DNA from 2 places in the Clostridium beijerinckii genome. Region 1 is predicted to be linked to the other one. Evidence: a T-box and tRNA genes for the amino acid it is inferred to sense, from the RefSeq annotation. Region 1 holds a T-box; the other holds one or more tRNA genes.
The links. The T-box of region 1 lies ahead of alaS (alanine--tRNA ligase). A T-box ahead of a tRNA ligase gene usually reads a tRNA of that ligase, here a tRNA-Ala.
Positions count from the first base shown of each region.

Region 2: it has a tRNA-Ala gene. The T-box ahead of alaS (alanine--tRNA ligase) is inferred to sense a tRNA for this amino acid. The anticodon was not compared.

Region 1 is NZ_CP144906.1:1,316,723-1,324,248, forward strand. It holds gene PZA12_RS06145 (AI-2E family transporter) at 1-840, shown strand, start outside; T-box leader at 947-1,125, shown strand; gene alaS (alanine--tRNA ligase) at 1,418-4,057, shown strand; gene PZA12_RS06155 (IreB family regulatory phosphoprotein) at 4,194-4,451, shown strand; gene ruvX (Holliday junction resolvase RuvX) at 4,560-4,976, shown strand; gene PZA12_RS06165 (DUF1292 domain-containing protein) at 5,179-5,457, shown strand; gene PZA12_RS06170 (Fur family transcriptional regulator) at 5,544-6,008, shown strand; gene PZA12_RS06175 (ribonuclease J) at 6,370-7,526, shown strand, end outside.
Region 2 is NZ_CP144906.1:5,299,425-5,306,950, reverse strand. It holds rRNA gene PZA12_RS23810 (23S ribosomal RNA) at 1-1,453, shown strand, start outside; rRNA gene rrf (5S ribosomal RNA) at 1,593-1,709, shown strand; tRNA gene PZA12_RS23800 (tRNA-Ile) at 1,754-1,830, shown strand; tRNA gene PZA12_RS23795 (tRNA-Ala) at 1,832-1,907, shown strand; gene PZA12_RS23790 (hypothetical protein) at 2,164-2,601, shown strand; gene PZA12_RS23785 (VanZ family protein) at 2,647-3,099, shown strand; gene PZA12_RS23780 (hypothetical protein) at 3,393-4,892, opposite strand; gene fusA (elongation factor G) at 5,165-7,246, shown strand; gene PZA12_RS23770 (hypothetical protein) at 7,500-7,526, shown strand, end outside.

The sequences.
Region 1 (7,526 bases):
AAGAAAATATCTTCAATAGTAGTTATATTAATAATTATAGGTATTATAACTGCATGCATAATTGTTATAGTTCCTACGCTATTTAATGAGATATCCAATATAAGTAATATATTTGATAACGTAAGCAGCTTGCTAGAAGGGATGTTAAAAAAAAATAACTTGGATGACTTTTCTACCACCAATGTAATTTATAATGAAATTTTAGAAAAAGGAAATGCTTTTTGGACAAATTTTTCAGAAAATGCAGTGGAAAATTTAATGAGCATTGGAGATAACGCAATGTCACTTGCAATTATACCTATTATGGTTTATTACTTTCTTTGCGATGGTAATAAAATATATAGTAAAATGCTGCTGTTATTACCAACTTCTAAAAGAGGGCTTACTAAAAAAATATTAAGCGATATTGATAGAGTGTTAACAAGATATATAGCAAGTCAGTTGATGCTTTCGGGATTGATAGGCGGATTAACTTTAATATTATTATTAATATTGAAAGTAAAATTCCCTTTATGGATTTCAATACTAAATGCAATCTTAAACATAATACCTTACTTTGGACCTATTTTTGGTGCAGTTCCAGCGATAATAGTTGCACTTTTAGATTCTCCAATAAAGGCATTTTGGGTAATTGTAGGTATGTTCATAATTCAGCAGCTTGAAGGTGATATTTTATCTCCGAAAATAACAGGGGATAGCACAGAGATGCATCCATTTGTTATAATAATTTTATTACTTATAGGAGATAAATTTGGTGGATTTGTTGGGATGGTATTAGTAGTACCAATAGCTGTCATTATAAAAGTTTTATATGATGATATAAATTATTATCTGTTTTAGATTTTATATATATCTATAAAAAAGCTTATGCATTAGGGGATCACAAATAAAGTTGAATATTGACATAATTATCTATATGAAATATAATTTTGATGAAATAATTAAATATTAAGCGATGAATAGGATAAGTAAATTTATCATAGTCATTTCAGAGAAAAAGTGGTTGGTGAAAACTTTTGGCTATATATTTTGAAGCTACCTAGGAGCTATAAATTACTAAGTGATGTATAAGTATATTATACATAATTAGGGTGGTACCGCGGAATTCTAGCTTTCGTCCCTATATCTATTTGGGGAGAGAGCTTTTTTTATTTGGTAAATTATACACCTATAAAAAGAGCAGCTATGCTGCAAATAAGAACTTTTCACCTATAAAAAGAGCAGCTATGCTGCAATACGGAACTTTTCTGCAATAAGGATATTTTCACATTTGAAAAGAGCAGTGGTTCTACAATTAAAATCTTATGACTAATAATTATGAAATCTTAAATCTTCATAAGAAGAGTATAAACAATAAAAAGATATTCTCAATGGATATCGGCGCCAACTGTTAACTAAAAAAATGGAGGAATAGTTTATGAAATTTATGAAAACCAATGACTTAAGAGAAGCATACTTGAAATTTTTTGAAAGTAAAGATCATTTAAGAATGAATAGTTTTTCTTTGGTTCCAAAGAATGATAAAAGTTTATTATTAATAAATGCAGGAATGGCTCCATTGAAGCCTTATTTTACTGGATTACAAGAGCCGCCAAAGAGAAGAATTACAACTTGTCAAAAATGTATTAGAACAGGGGATATCGAAAATGTAGGTATTACAAGTAGACATGGTACTTTCTTTGAGATGCTTGGAAACTTTTCTTTTGCAGATTATTTCAAGAAAGAAATAATTCCTTGGGCTTGGGAGTTTATCACAGAAGTGTTGGAACTTCCTAAAGATAGATTATATGTAACTATATATTTAGATGATGATGAAGCATATGAATACTGGACTACACTTACAGATGTAGATAAAACTCATATATTTAGATTAGGCAAGGAAGATAATTTCTGGGAACATGGTGCAGGTCCATGCGGTCCTTGTACAGAAATTCATTTTAATAGATCAGAAGAAATACCAACTGACGCTGATGAGTTCGTTAAATTAGCAGATGAAGATAAAATAATAGAATTCTGGAACCTTGTTTTCACTCAATTTGATGGTGATGGAAAAGGAAATTATGAAAAACTTGCTAACACTAACATTGATACAGGTATGGGACTTGAAAGACTTGCAACTATAATGCAAGAAAAAAATAGCATTTTTGAAATTGATACGTTAGAAAATATTTTAAATGAAGTTGCAAAATTAGCTAATGTTAAATATGGAGAAAATCAAAAAACAGATATATCTTTAAGATTAATAACTGATCATATTAGATCAATAACTTTCATGATTTCAGATGATGTTATGCCATCTAATGAGGGTAGAGGATACGTTTTAAGAAGACTTCTTAGAAGAGCAGCAAGACATGGAAAAACTTTAGGAATTAAAGAAGCATTCCTTTGTAATTTATGTGACACTGTTATAAGAGATTCAAGTGAGGCTTATCCAGAATTAAATAGTAAGAAAGAATATATTAAAAAAGTAATTAAAATAGAAGAAGATAAATTCAGAGAAACTTTAGATTCAGGAATGGAAATATTGAATGGATTTATAAGTGAATTAAAAGCAAAGAATGAAAAAGTTCTTAGCGGTGTAGATGGATTCAAATTATATGATACATTTGGTTTCCCAATGGAACTTACAAAAGAAATATTAGAAGATGAAGGTTTATCATTGGATGAAGAGGCTTTCCATGAAGAAATGAAAGTTCAAAGAGAAAGAGCTAGAAGTGCAAGAAAAGTTTCTAATTACATGGGAACTGATGTTAAGACATTAGATATTATACCAGCAGAAGTTGAAACTGTTTTTGATGGGTATGAAAATGATACTTTAAATGCAGAAGTTAAAGTGTTAATTGAAGGGGAAGACTTTACAGATACTATAACAGAAGGCAACAAAGCTATTATAGTTACAAATGTTACTCCTTTATACGCTGAAATGGGTGGTCAAATAGGAGACACAGGTGTAATATTTAATGATAGTTTTAAGGCTAATGTACTTGATACTAAAAAGAACATAGGTGGAAAAATAGTTCATTTTGTTGAAGTTGTATCAGGAGAACTTAAAGTGGGAGATACAGTTACTATTGAGGTGGATAAAGTTAGACGTGAAAACATCAAGAAAAATCATACTGCAACTCACCTTTTAGATAAAGCGTTAACTGAGGTTCTTGGATTACATGTTCATCAAGCTGGATCATATGTAAGTTATGATAGACTTAGATTTGACTTTTCTCACTTTGAAGCTATGACGGAGGAAGAAATAAATAGGGTTGAAGATTTAGTAAATGAAGCAATTACAAGTGTTACACCGGTTATTACAGAAGTTATGGATCTTCAAGAAGCAAAAAATAGTGGGGCTATAGGTATATTTGATGACAAATATGCTGATAAAGTTAGAGTTGTAAGTGCAGGTGAATACTCTAAGGAGCTATGTGGTGGAACACATATAGACAACACAGGAAAGATTGGTTTATTTAAAATCATATCTGAAAGTGGTATTGCGGCAGGAACAAGAAGAATTGAAGCTGTAATAGGAAAAGAAGCTTATAAAATAATAAATGAAAAGAAAGATTTGTTAAAAGAAATTTCAACTAAGCTTAAATGCTCAGAAAAAGAATTGTTAGCTAAACTTGATCAACAAGTTAAGGAGCTTAAGGAAAAAGATAAAGAAATAACAGTTTTAAAATCTAAATTCGCATCAATGGGAATAGATGATATAGTATCTTCTTCAAGAAACGTCAAGGATATAAATGTAATTTCTTATGAATTAAAAGACGTTGATAGTGATACTTTAAGAGATGTTTGTGAAAAAGTAAGAGATAAAGCTCCAAATAGTATAGTTTTACTTATGAGTGCAAATGCTGGAAAAGTTATTATTTGTGCTATGGCAACTAAAGATGCAGTAGCTAAAGGTGCTCATTGCGGAAAGTTAATAAAAGAAATATCTTCTATGCTTGGCGGCGGAGGCGGCGGAAGACCAGACATGGCTCAAGCCGGTGGAAAAATGCCAGAAAAGATACAAGAAGCAATTGAAGAATCATATAAAATAGTGGAAACTTTAGCAAAGTAGTATACTTTTTATAAAAAATAGGTTATAATCTAATTATAGTTATTGAATAAATTTAAAAAATAAAGTTAATAATAAATATGGACATCGTTTCCTTATAAAATGATTAAGGGGGTGAGTTGCTTTAAGTAGCAATTTTATGAGTAATAATATTGAACATACAATGCAATTTGATTTAAGTAAGAATAAAGAAGCTCTTACAAAAACAATATTAACAGAGGTTTATAATTCATTACAGGAAAAAGGATATAATCCTATAAATCAATTAGTTGGATATTTGATTTCAGGAGACCCTACTTATATCACTAATTACAACGGAGCAAGAGCTTTAGTAAGAAAACTCGAAAGAGATGACATACTAGAAGAAGTTATAAAATCTTATTTAGAGATAAAGTAGAGAGTGCCCGTTTATAACGGGCACTTTTAATTTTAGCATATGAAAGAAAGTGCAATATCACGATTTGGTTGATACTTGTTGCTTATATGTTGTGAGAGGTGCTGTAATTTGAGGATACTTGGATTAGATTTGGGTTCAAAGACTATAGGAGTGGCAGTAAGTGATCCATTAGGATTCACTGCTCAAGGTCTGACTACAGTTAGAAGAACTAATAAAGAAAAAGATATAGCGGAAATAAAAAAGTTTTGTGATGAATATGATGCAAAGGTTATTGTAATTGGATTACCCAAGAATATGAACGGAACAATAGGACCATCTGGAGAAATTGCGATGGCTTTTGGAAAGATTATAGAAGAAGAACTTAATGTAGAAGTGAAATTCTGGGATGAACGTTTAACTACTGTTGCAGCACATAAAGCAATGCTTGAAGCTGATTTGTCAAGGAATAAGAGAAAGAAGATAGTAGATAAAGTTGCATCAACTTACATACTTCAAGGATATTTAGATATGATTTCAAGAAAATAAATATATGATAGAATAGGAAAATTTGAGAAGTATATGTATAAGATTAATTTCTTATACAATATGCTTTTATTAATAAATATATATTGCAAAAATAATCATTATCATAATTCTAAAAATATTGCAGGAATTTTAACCTCGATTGTGAATTGTGAAATGTGCATTGTTAATTGCAACATAAATAAAATACAGAAGGGATACATTTATGGATAAGGAAGCAAAATATGTATATATACCTGATCAAGAAGGAAATGATGTTAAGTTTGAGGTTATTATATACTTTGAAATAGAAAAATTAAAAGGCCAATATATTATTGCGACTCCTGCATTTGAAGAAACTGATGAAGCTTATGCTTTTAAGATATTCAAAGATGAGGATGGAAGCGATATATTTATAGCTTTAGAAGATGACGATGAAGAATTCGAAATGGTATTAGAAACTTATGAAACTCTTATGAATGAAGATGGTTTAATTGAGGAATAGTATACAATCTAGTAATTATGATATTTTCTTTAATGCTTATTTAGAGAAAAATCAATTCATTTAATATGAAAAGTGAGGTGTCATGTATGGATGCATCAAATTTAATTGATATGAATGCCTTGAAGGAAGACTTGAAAAAAAAGGGTTATAAATTAACACCACAAAGAAGATCAATTGTTGATACTATTATTGAAAATGAAGGTCAACATTTAACAGCGGAAGAAATATATGATAGTGTAAAAAAGAGTTGTCCGGAAATTGGATTGGCAACAGTATATAGAACTATTCTTTTGCTAGAAGAATTAGGAGTAATATCTAGATTAGATCTAAATGATGGATGTAGTAGATATGAAATAGTGCATTCAAATGAAACGCACAGACATCATCATCTTATTTGTAATATCTGTCATAAGGTTTTAGAAGTTCAGGATGATTTGTTAGAGGATTTAGAATCTGGAATCGAAAAGCAATATAAGTTTAAGATTTTAGATCATAGTGTAAAGTTTTTTGGCGTATGTGATGAATGCCAAAAGAAACTAAGTGATGAATAAAAGGACTTTTAATAGAAAATTAGAAATAAAATAAAGTCAAAAGTGTGTCAGATATTTTGCCGTGAATAAAGTAAGGATATATATTTTACGGTTTATATATTTACTAAGAAAATGCATTTGGTGCCATGCTTAAAAAGGTATGGTATCAAATGGCAATTGTTATTGAGGTATATATATTTAAAGTGAATTAATATGGCTAAACCTTATATGCTAAATAAAGCAATGTAGGCTTATAGATTGGAATGTGGATTAAGGTCGCCTGTATTAATGTAAAATATATTGTCACATAGGACTTGTTATTTTTTAATACTAAAGAAAGAACCTTTGTTTATAAATAATATTAGGAAAAAGGAGGGGAAGTATGAAAAATGAAAGAGCGAAGATAAAAATAATTCCTCTTGGTGGTATAAACGAAATCGGAAAAAATATAACAGCTATAGAATATAAAGAAGATATTATTATTATAGACTGTGGACTAAAATTTCCGGATGATGATATGTTTGGAATAGATATTGTAATACCAGATGTTTCATATCTAATCAAAAATTCAGAGAAAATCAAGGGGATATTTTTAACTCACGGACATGAAGACCATATAGGAGCGTTGCCGTATGTGCTTAGACAACTAAATGTTCCTGTTTATGGCACTAAGCTTACTCTTGGAATAGTTGAAACAAAACTAAAAGAACATGGTTTGTTATCTTCAACAGAGCTCGTAAGAGTAAAGCCAAAGGATATAATTAAACTTGATAGCGTCTCAGTTGAATTTATAAAGACTAATCACTCAATTGCAGATTCAGTTGCAATTGCGGTTCATACACCACTTGGGGTAGTACTTCATACAGGAGATTTTAAGATTGATTACACACCAATTGATGGAGAAATGATGGATTTTGGAAGATTAGCTGAACTTGGAAGAAAGGGAGTTTTAGTATTAATGGCGGATTCAACAAATGTTGAAAGACCAGGATATACTATGACAGAAAAGGTTGTTGGAGAGACTTTCTTAAGGCTTTTTGCTAAGGCTAAGGGTAGGTTAATAGTTGCAACATTTGCATCTAATGTTCACAGAATTCAACAAATAATTACAGCTGCTGAAGCTTATGAAAAGAAGGTAGCAGTTTCAGGAAGAAGTATGGAAAATATCGTTCAAGTTGCAATAGAACTTGGATATCTTACAGTTGGAAAAGATGTACTTGTTCCAGTGGATCAAATTTCAAAATATCCAAACGAAAAAATTGTTGTAATAACAACTGGAAGCCAGGGGGAACCAATGTCTGCTCTTGCAAGAATGGCAGCATCGGAGCATAGAAAAATTAATGTGATTCCAGGCGATACAGTAATTATTTCAGCAACACCTATACCAGGTAATGAAAAATTTGTTTCAAAAGTTATAAATCAATTATTTAAAAAAGGTGCTCAAGTTATATATGATTCTCAGGAAAAGATTCATGTTTCAGGTCATGCCTGTCAAGAAGAACTTAAACTAATGCAGGCTTTAGTTAAACCAAAATTCTT
Region 2 (7,526 bases), 1.6 Mb from region 1:
TGGTGTGACGGAGAAGGATAGGATGTGCTAGCTATTGGATGCTAGTCTAAGCGTTTAGGGAGTTGGGATTGGCAAATCCGTTCCAACAATTCTGAGGCGTGATGGGGAAGGTTCTACGGAACCGAAGTATCTGATTCCATGCTTCCAAGAAAAGCATCTAGAGAGAGAAGTAGTGCCCGTACCGCAAACCGACACAGGTAGATGAGGAGAGAATCCTAAGGCCGACGGAAGAATTGCAGTTAAGGAACTAGGCAAATTGACCCCGTAACTTCGGGAGAAGGGGTGCCTGAGAAATCAGGCCGCAGAGAATAGGCACAAGCAACTGTTTAACAAAAACACAGGTCTCTGCTAAAGCGAAAGCTGATGTATAGGGGCTGACGCCTGCCCGGTGCTGGAAGGTTAAGGGGAACACTTAGCGAAATATCGCGAAGGTGTGAACTTAAGCCCCAGTAAACGGCGGCCGTAACTATAACGGTCCTAAGGTAGCGAAATTCCTTGTCAGGTAAGTTCTGACCCGCACGAATGGCGTAATGACTTGTGCACTGTCTCAACTGCAAATCCGGCGAAGTTGTAGTGCGAGTGAAGATGCTCGCTACCCGCGATTGGACGGAAAGACCCCGTAGAGCTTTACTGTAGCTTAGCATTGAATTTCGGTATTGTCTGTACAGGATAGGTGGGAGACTGGGAAACTAGGGCGTCAGCCTTGGTGGAGTCGTTGTTGGGATACCACCCTGATAGTATTGAAGTTCTAACTGGATGCCATGAAACTGGTGACAGGACATTGTTAGGTGGGCAGTTTGACTGGGGCGGTCGCCTCCTAAAATGTAACGGAGGCGCCCAAAGGTTCCCTCAGAACGGTCGGAAATCGTTCGAAGAGTGTAAAGGCAGAAGGGAGCCTGACTGCGACACCTACAAGTGGAGCAGGGACGAAAGTCGGGCTTAGTGATCCGGTGGTACCTCGTGGGAGGGCCATCGCTCAACGGATAAAAGCTACCTCGGGGATAACAGGCTGATCTCCCCCAAGAGTTCACATCGACGGGGAGGTTTGGCACCTCGATGTCGGCTCGTCGCATCCTGGGGCTGAAGTAGGTCCCAAGGGTTGGGCTGTTCGCCCATTAAAGCGGCACGCGAGCTGGGTTCAGAACGTCGTGAGACAGTTCGGTCCCTATCCGTCGCGGGCGTAGGAAATTTGAGAGGAGCTGTCCTTAGTACGAGAGGACCGGGATGGACTGACCTATGGTGTACCAGTTGTTTCGCCAGAAGCATAGCTGGGTAGCTAAGTCGGGAAGGGATAAACGCTGAAAGCATCTAAGTGTGAAGCCCACCTCAAGATGAGATTTCCCATAGCATAAGCTAGTAAGACCCCTTGAAGACTACAAGGTTGATAGGTCAGAGGTGTAAGTGCGGCAACGTATTTAGCTGACTGATACTAATAGGTCGAGGGCTTGACCAATATAATCAAGTTGTAATATACATTAAAGAAACTGTGTGCAATTTTGAAAGAACAAAGTTTTTTCAAAAAGGAAACTCGCTCAACGAAGTTGAGGAGTACAGTTCATGAAGCCAAATCAAAGATTTGGAATGAACTAGCATCTCGTGATGATGGCATAGAGGTAACACTCCTTCCCATTCCGAACAGGAAAGTTAAGGTCTATAGCGCCGATGGTACTGCATGGGAGACTGTGTGGCAGAGTAGGACGTTGCGAGGTAATCTTGTAGATTACAAGAGTTAAGTTAAAGAAATTTAACTTACGGATCTTTAGCTCAGTTGGTTAGAGCAACCGGCTCATAACCGGTAGGTCTAGGGTTCGAGTCCCTGAAGGTCCACCATGGGGGTATAGCTCAGTTGGGAGAGCACCTGCCTTGCACGCAGGGGGTCAAGAGTTCGAATCTCTTTATCTCCACCATTGAAAACTATGAATTTTATTCATAGTTTTTTTATTTTTTTATTATAAATATTATTTAACAACAATATTTATTACTAGCATGAGTTATATGATGCAGAAAATAGTAGAACAACAGTATAAAATAGGCTAAAAATACTAATTGTTAAAGTATACAATGAATGAATTATAATATATAATTTATATGTAAAATATATGTAAAAATGTAATTTAGTATTTTTATTTATTGTATAAAAATTATATTGCGAGGGGTAGGATTATGGTAAGAACTATTGTCTGCAAAAAAGATGGATGTAGCGGTAATGAATTTCATATATCAACAGAAGACAATAAACTTAAATTAGTCTGTAAAGACTGTGGAAGTACTTATTATTATGATGTGAGTTATTATGAATTTATAATGTTATCAAATTGTGCAGAGTGTAATAACGATACATTTAAGGTGTTTAATAATTTAGATAAACAAGGAATATATGCTAAGTGTTCTAAGTGTGGTGCTCCACCAGAAAAAATATACATTGATGATGAAGGTGTACAAGTTACTTATGAAGCAAAGTTGCTACAAGATATAAAGCAGTTTATGTATCAAATTGATCAAAGAATCTGTAGTTTAGAGATGAAAATAGATGGTTTGGAAAAGGGGCAAGAATTATTAGAAGAATCACTTGCTTATATAAATAGATATATGTCTGAGTAATATAATATCTGTGAATTTTAAAATTGTACTTAAAGAGGATGGCGTATGAAGAACAAAAGGAAAATTATTTACTGGTTTTTATTAATAGTTTGGATGATAGGGATATTTATTATGTCTAATCAACCTGCTCAAATATCTGATTCTCAAAGTGAAGGCGTAATAAATATTCTTTCTGCTATAGGTATCAATATGAATGGAATCTTTGGGCAGCTTACTAATTTTATAGTTAGAAAATGTGCACATTTTCTTGAATATATGGTATTATCATTACTAGCATTTAATGTGTTTAAATTGTATTTTAACATCAGAAGGGTTATTTTTGTGACAGTAGCTTTTGTATTTTTTTACGCTTGTTCTGATGAAATACATCAATTATTTGTTTTAGGAAGAGAAGGTGCTTTTAGAGATGTTATAATAGATACGGTTGGAGGCATTACACTAATATTGATTAATCTATTTAGAATGCATATAGTTGCCAAGTTTAATGAAGATAAATAAAAGATAATTTGAATAATTGGGATATAGTAATTTAAGATTAAAACCAAATTAATCATTCAAATTTTAAAATAATATAAATCAGTTAATTATATTAAGGTATGAAAATAAGGAATAAAAATTGTGAAGGCTAAGTATATGATGCAAATTAAGCATTATGTACTTAGCCTTCATTTTCTATAACAGAAATTAAATATGTTATGCAAACATAAGTATAAGTTAGTGAGAAACAAATATAGACATTGGTTTAATTGGAGTAAACAAAATTACAATTACTCTAAAATTACTTATTAAACCTATTTATGAGATGAATTAAATTTTATTTTAAATAGATCATTTACTTTAAATAGAATATAAATAAGAATAAGTATTAATAATCCATCAAAAGTGAAGTTGAACAAAAATAATTGTTTCGCGGTATCAGCCTTTCCATTGCCTACAAAAGGCATTGGAAATTGAAGCATACCTATAAATATAACAGTCCAAAGCAAGAAAATTTTGTTCTTTATTTCAGGATTAGAACTATTTCGAATATATTTATACAGTGAGCATAACAGAATAATAAGATAAATTAATCCTATAAAATATAAATTTCTAGGTAATATTTTTTCCCTTATAGATGACCAAAGTGTGAAACGATGGAAATCCCTAACTGGGGTTGAACTATCAGCTTTTGAGTACTTACCTAGTCCAGTACTAGTATAAAATGCCTTACTTGCGGTATATTTCATGCCATTTAATAAACGAGTAGGGTGAGTTAAATAGAATTTTGCAAGTTTAAAGTTATTTATTTTGCTGTAGAATTTTTCATCAGTTATTTCTGAACCAGGAATATATTTGACATATTCATCGGAATCCAAATAAGCATGTTTCCCAGCCTCAGCTGATAAATCAGGATCTAAGCCTAAATCTACCAAGTCTTGCTCTGGAGTAGTAGATTCGTTTAATACGCCATAAAAGACTGAGTTATACTGGGTGTCTTTACTTAAGTTGTTGCTATTCATATTGATGCGAATAGGATAGATTATCAATAAGCATGTAATAACATATAAAATAGCTAAACTGATTTTATTTAGATTATATCTATTATTCAATAATATTTTACATATAAGAATTATAATAATAGGTAAAGAAGTAATAACTTGTAATTTAGAACCTAAAAATAAAAAGGCTGAAAATAATATATAAAGTATTTTCGACATTAATTTTTCCGTTCCCTTTATTACGTATTTGTATTGAATATAGTTAAGAATGGATGCAACAAGCAATGATAGTGTAGTTATCATCATTGGTTCTCCATATAGGCTATTAAACCAAATTAAATAATTGCCATCAAAGAAAATGAATGCGGTTATTAGTACAACCATCATAGATTTAATATTATTTTTTATATTCAAAGATTTTAATATTATGATAAATGAAAGAATATATATAATACTATAGATGACAGCTAAATATTGAGTTTTAAATATATTATGATCAAGTGATTTGCATATATAATTAACAAGTATTATTAGATAGCTCAAACTACAATTCCAGATGCTTTTAGAATCGGTATTGTTTAAAGGGGTAATCTTATAATCAGTCACAATAAAGTCGTAATATCCTACAGAGTTAGGATTGTTCGTATCTGAGTCTAATAATGACAGACCAGATATATTCATAATTCTATAGAAATCACCTTGGTCAGCAACACCCACTTGGGGTTTTATAAATAGGACTCCGATAGTTATAGAAATTGCAAGTAAAGCAAACCAAAACATATAGAAGTTTCTTAAATTCTTTTTTGCTTTCATTAAATTTTCCTCCACAAAGATAGATTTAAAGTAATAAACATGATTATAAAGATATTAACAGATAAAATTATAATGTTTTTTGGTTAATACTACAAGAAAACATCAAATTAATTTAAAGGGCTACTTCAAAAATAGGATAAATATAAATTTTCAGAAAATTAAGAAAATAAGGAGGATTTAACGAATAGAAATAGAAATATAACATATAGCATTATTAAGTGAAAGGCAGGTGGGAGCCAATCTCTAGGGTAGATTAAGGGTTTGGCAGCATTATGAAAGATTATAGTATTAAAAATTTAAGAAATGTAGGATTAATGGGGCATAATGGAACTGGAAAGACTTCCTTAGCGGAAAGCCTTCTGTATTATTCAAAAATTACAGATAGATTAGGGAATATTGAGGATGGGACTACGGTTTTAGATTTTGATACTGAAGAAAAGAAGAGACAATTTTCTATTGCTCTTTCAGTAGCACCAATTGAATTAGATAATGTTAAAATAAATCTTATAGATATTCCTGGATATGCAGACTTTCAAGGTGAATGTATCGAAGGAATGAGAGCCGTGGATGTAGGTATGATAGTTGTAAGCGGAGTTTCAGGTGTCAAGGCGGGAACTGAAAGAGCCTGGGAATATTGTAACAAAATTAAATTGCCTAGAACATTTTTTATAAATAAATTAGATAGAGAGAACTCGGATTTTAATAAAGTATTAGCATCTCTTAAAGAAAAATTTGGCATCAGCGTGGTGCCTATTCAGTATCCTATAGGAGAAGAAGACAATTTTAAAGGGGTAATAAATATAATATCCAAACAAGCAAGAGTATACGATGTAAAGACCAAGGAAATAAAAATACTGGATATACCTGAAGAGCTCCAGGATGAAGTTGAAAATTGTAAGAAGATGATTATGGAAGCTGTCGCTGAGACTGATGAAGTATTGCTTGATAAATATTTTAGTGAAGGCGAATTGAGTGATGAGGAAATATATAAGGGCCTTATAAGTGGATGTGCTAGTGGAGATATTGCCCCTGTTATGTGTGGAAGTGCTACAAAAGTTATTGGAATGGATTCTTTAATTGATGATATTGTAGAATGTTTTCCATCGCCAGAATATGCTATTCCACAAAAAGCTGTAGACGTTTTAAATGATGAAGAGGTTTTTGTTAATCTCAATCAAGATAAGCCTTTTTCTGCATTAGTATTTAAAACTATTGCAGATCCATTTGTAGGTAGGATATCATTTTTTAGAGTTATTACAGGTGAAGCGAAAGATGATATGACAGTATTAAATGTTAATAAAGATAAGAATGAAAAGTTATCCCATATATGTTTTATTAGAGGTAAGACACAAATACCAGCTAAAAGAATAATAGCTGGTGATATAGGTGCTATTTCTAAGTTACAGTATACAAATACAGGCGATACTTTAGCTAGTTCTGATTTTAAAGTAATATATGACAAAATGAATTTTCCTAAAACAGTTTTCTCAATGGCTGTAATCCCTCAAGCTAAAGGGGATGAGGAAAAGATATCTCAAGCCTTGGCCAAGTTAAAAGATGAAGATCCTGTTTTTCAAATTGATAGAGATGTAGAAAACGCAGAAATTGTAATCTCAGGACTAGGAGAAACACATATTAATGTAATCGCAAGTAAAATAAAAAGTAAATTTGGTGTAGAAGCAGTATTAAGTTTACCAAAGGTACCTTATAAAGAAACTATAAAGGGATTTTCAGATGTACAAGGAAAACATAAAAAGCAGTCTGGTGGACATGGACAGTATGGAGATGTGGTAATTAAATTTGAACGTAGAACAGATGGGGAGGAAGAATTAGAATTTATTGATAACGTTGTTGGTGGCGCAGTCCCAAGAAATTTTATTCCAGCAGTAGAAAAAGGATTAAGAGAGTGTATAACTCATGGTGTTTTAGCAGGATGCCCAGTTATAGGTCTTAAAGCGACTCTTCATGATGGATCATACCACTCTGTAGATTCTTCTGAAATGGCTTTTAAGGTTGCAGCTTCTATAGCTTATAAAAAGGGATTAGAGCAAGCTAAACCTATTCTATTGGAACCTATAATGAAAGTAGAAGTTATATTACCAAATGAATATATGGGAGATGTGATAGCTGATATAAATAAAAAGAGGGGAAGAGTAATCGGAATGGAGCCAGAAGGGGACAAACAAAAGGTTATATCAGAAATTCCGCTTGCCGAAATTAGAAAATATGCTACTGAATTGAGATCTTTAACTCAAGGAAGAGGAGTATTTACAAAAGAATTTGCAAGATATGAAGAAGTTCCAGAGATAGAGGTAGCAAAAGCAATAGAGAGCATTAATGAATTAAGAAAATAACATTATGGAAAGTTATAGATAAAGTTCATTAAATAGGAATAAAGAGTACTCTAGTGTAGGTATTACATAAAGGGTACTTTTTATTTATGTGCTTAATATTTGGGCTTAATAAAGAGAAATAAAATAAAAATTACTATAATTAAGGAATAAGGTAAATTTTACATTAATATATATAGGATAAAATCATGTGCAGAAAGACATAATATTTTAGTAATAGTATATTTTATACAATTTGAACAAGGGGGCCTGTACAATGTCAGATTATAGCATGGATATTAAT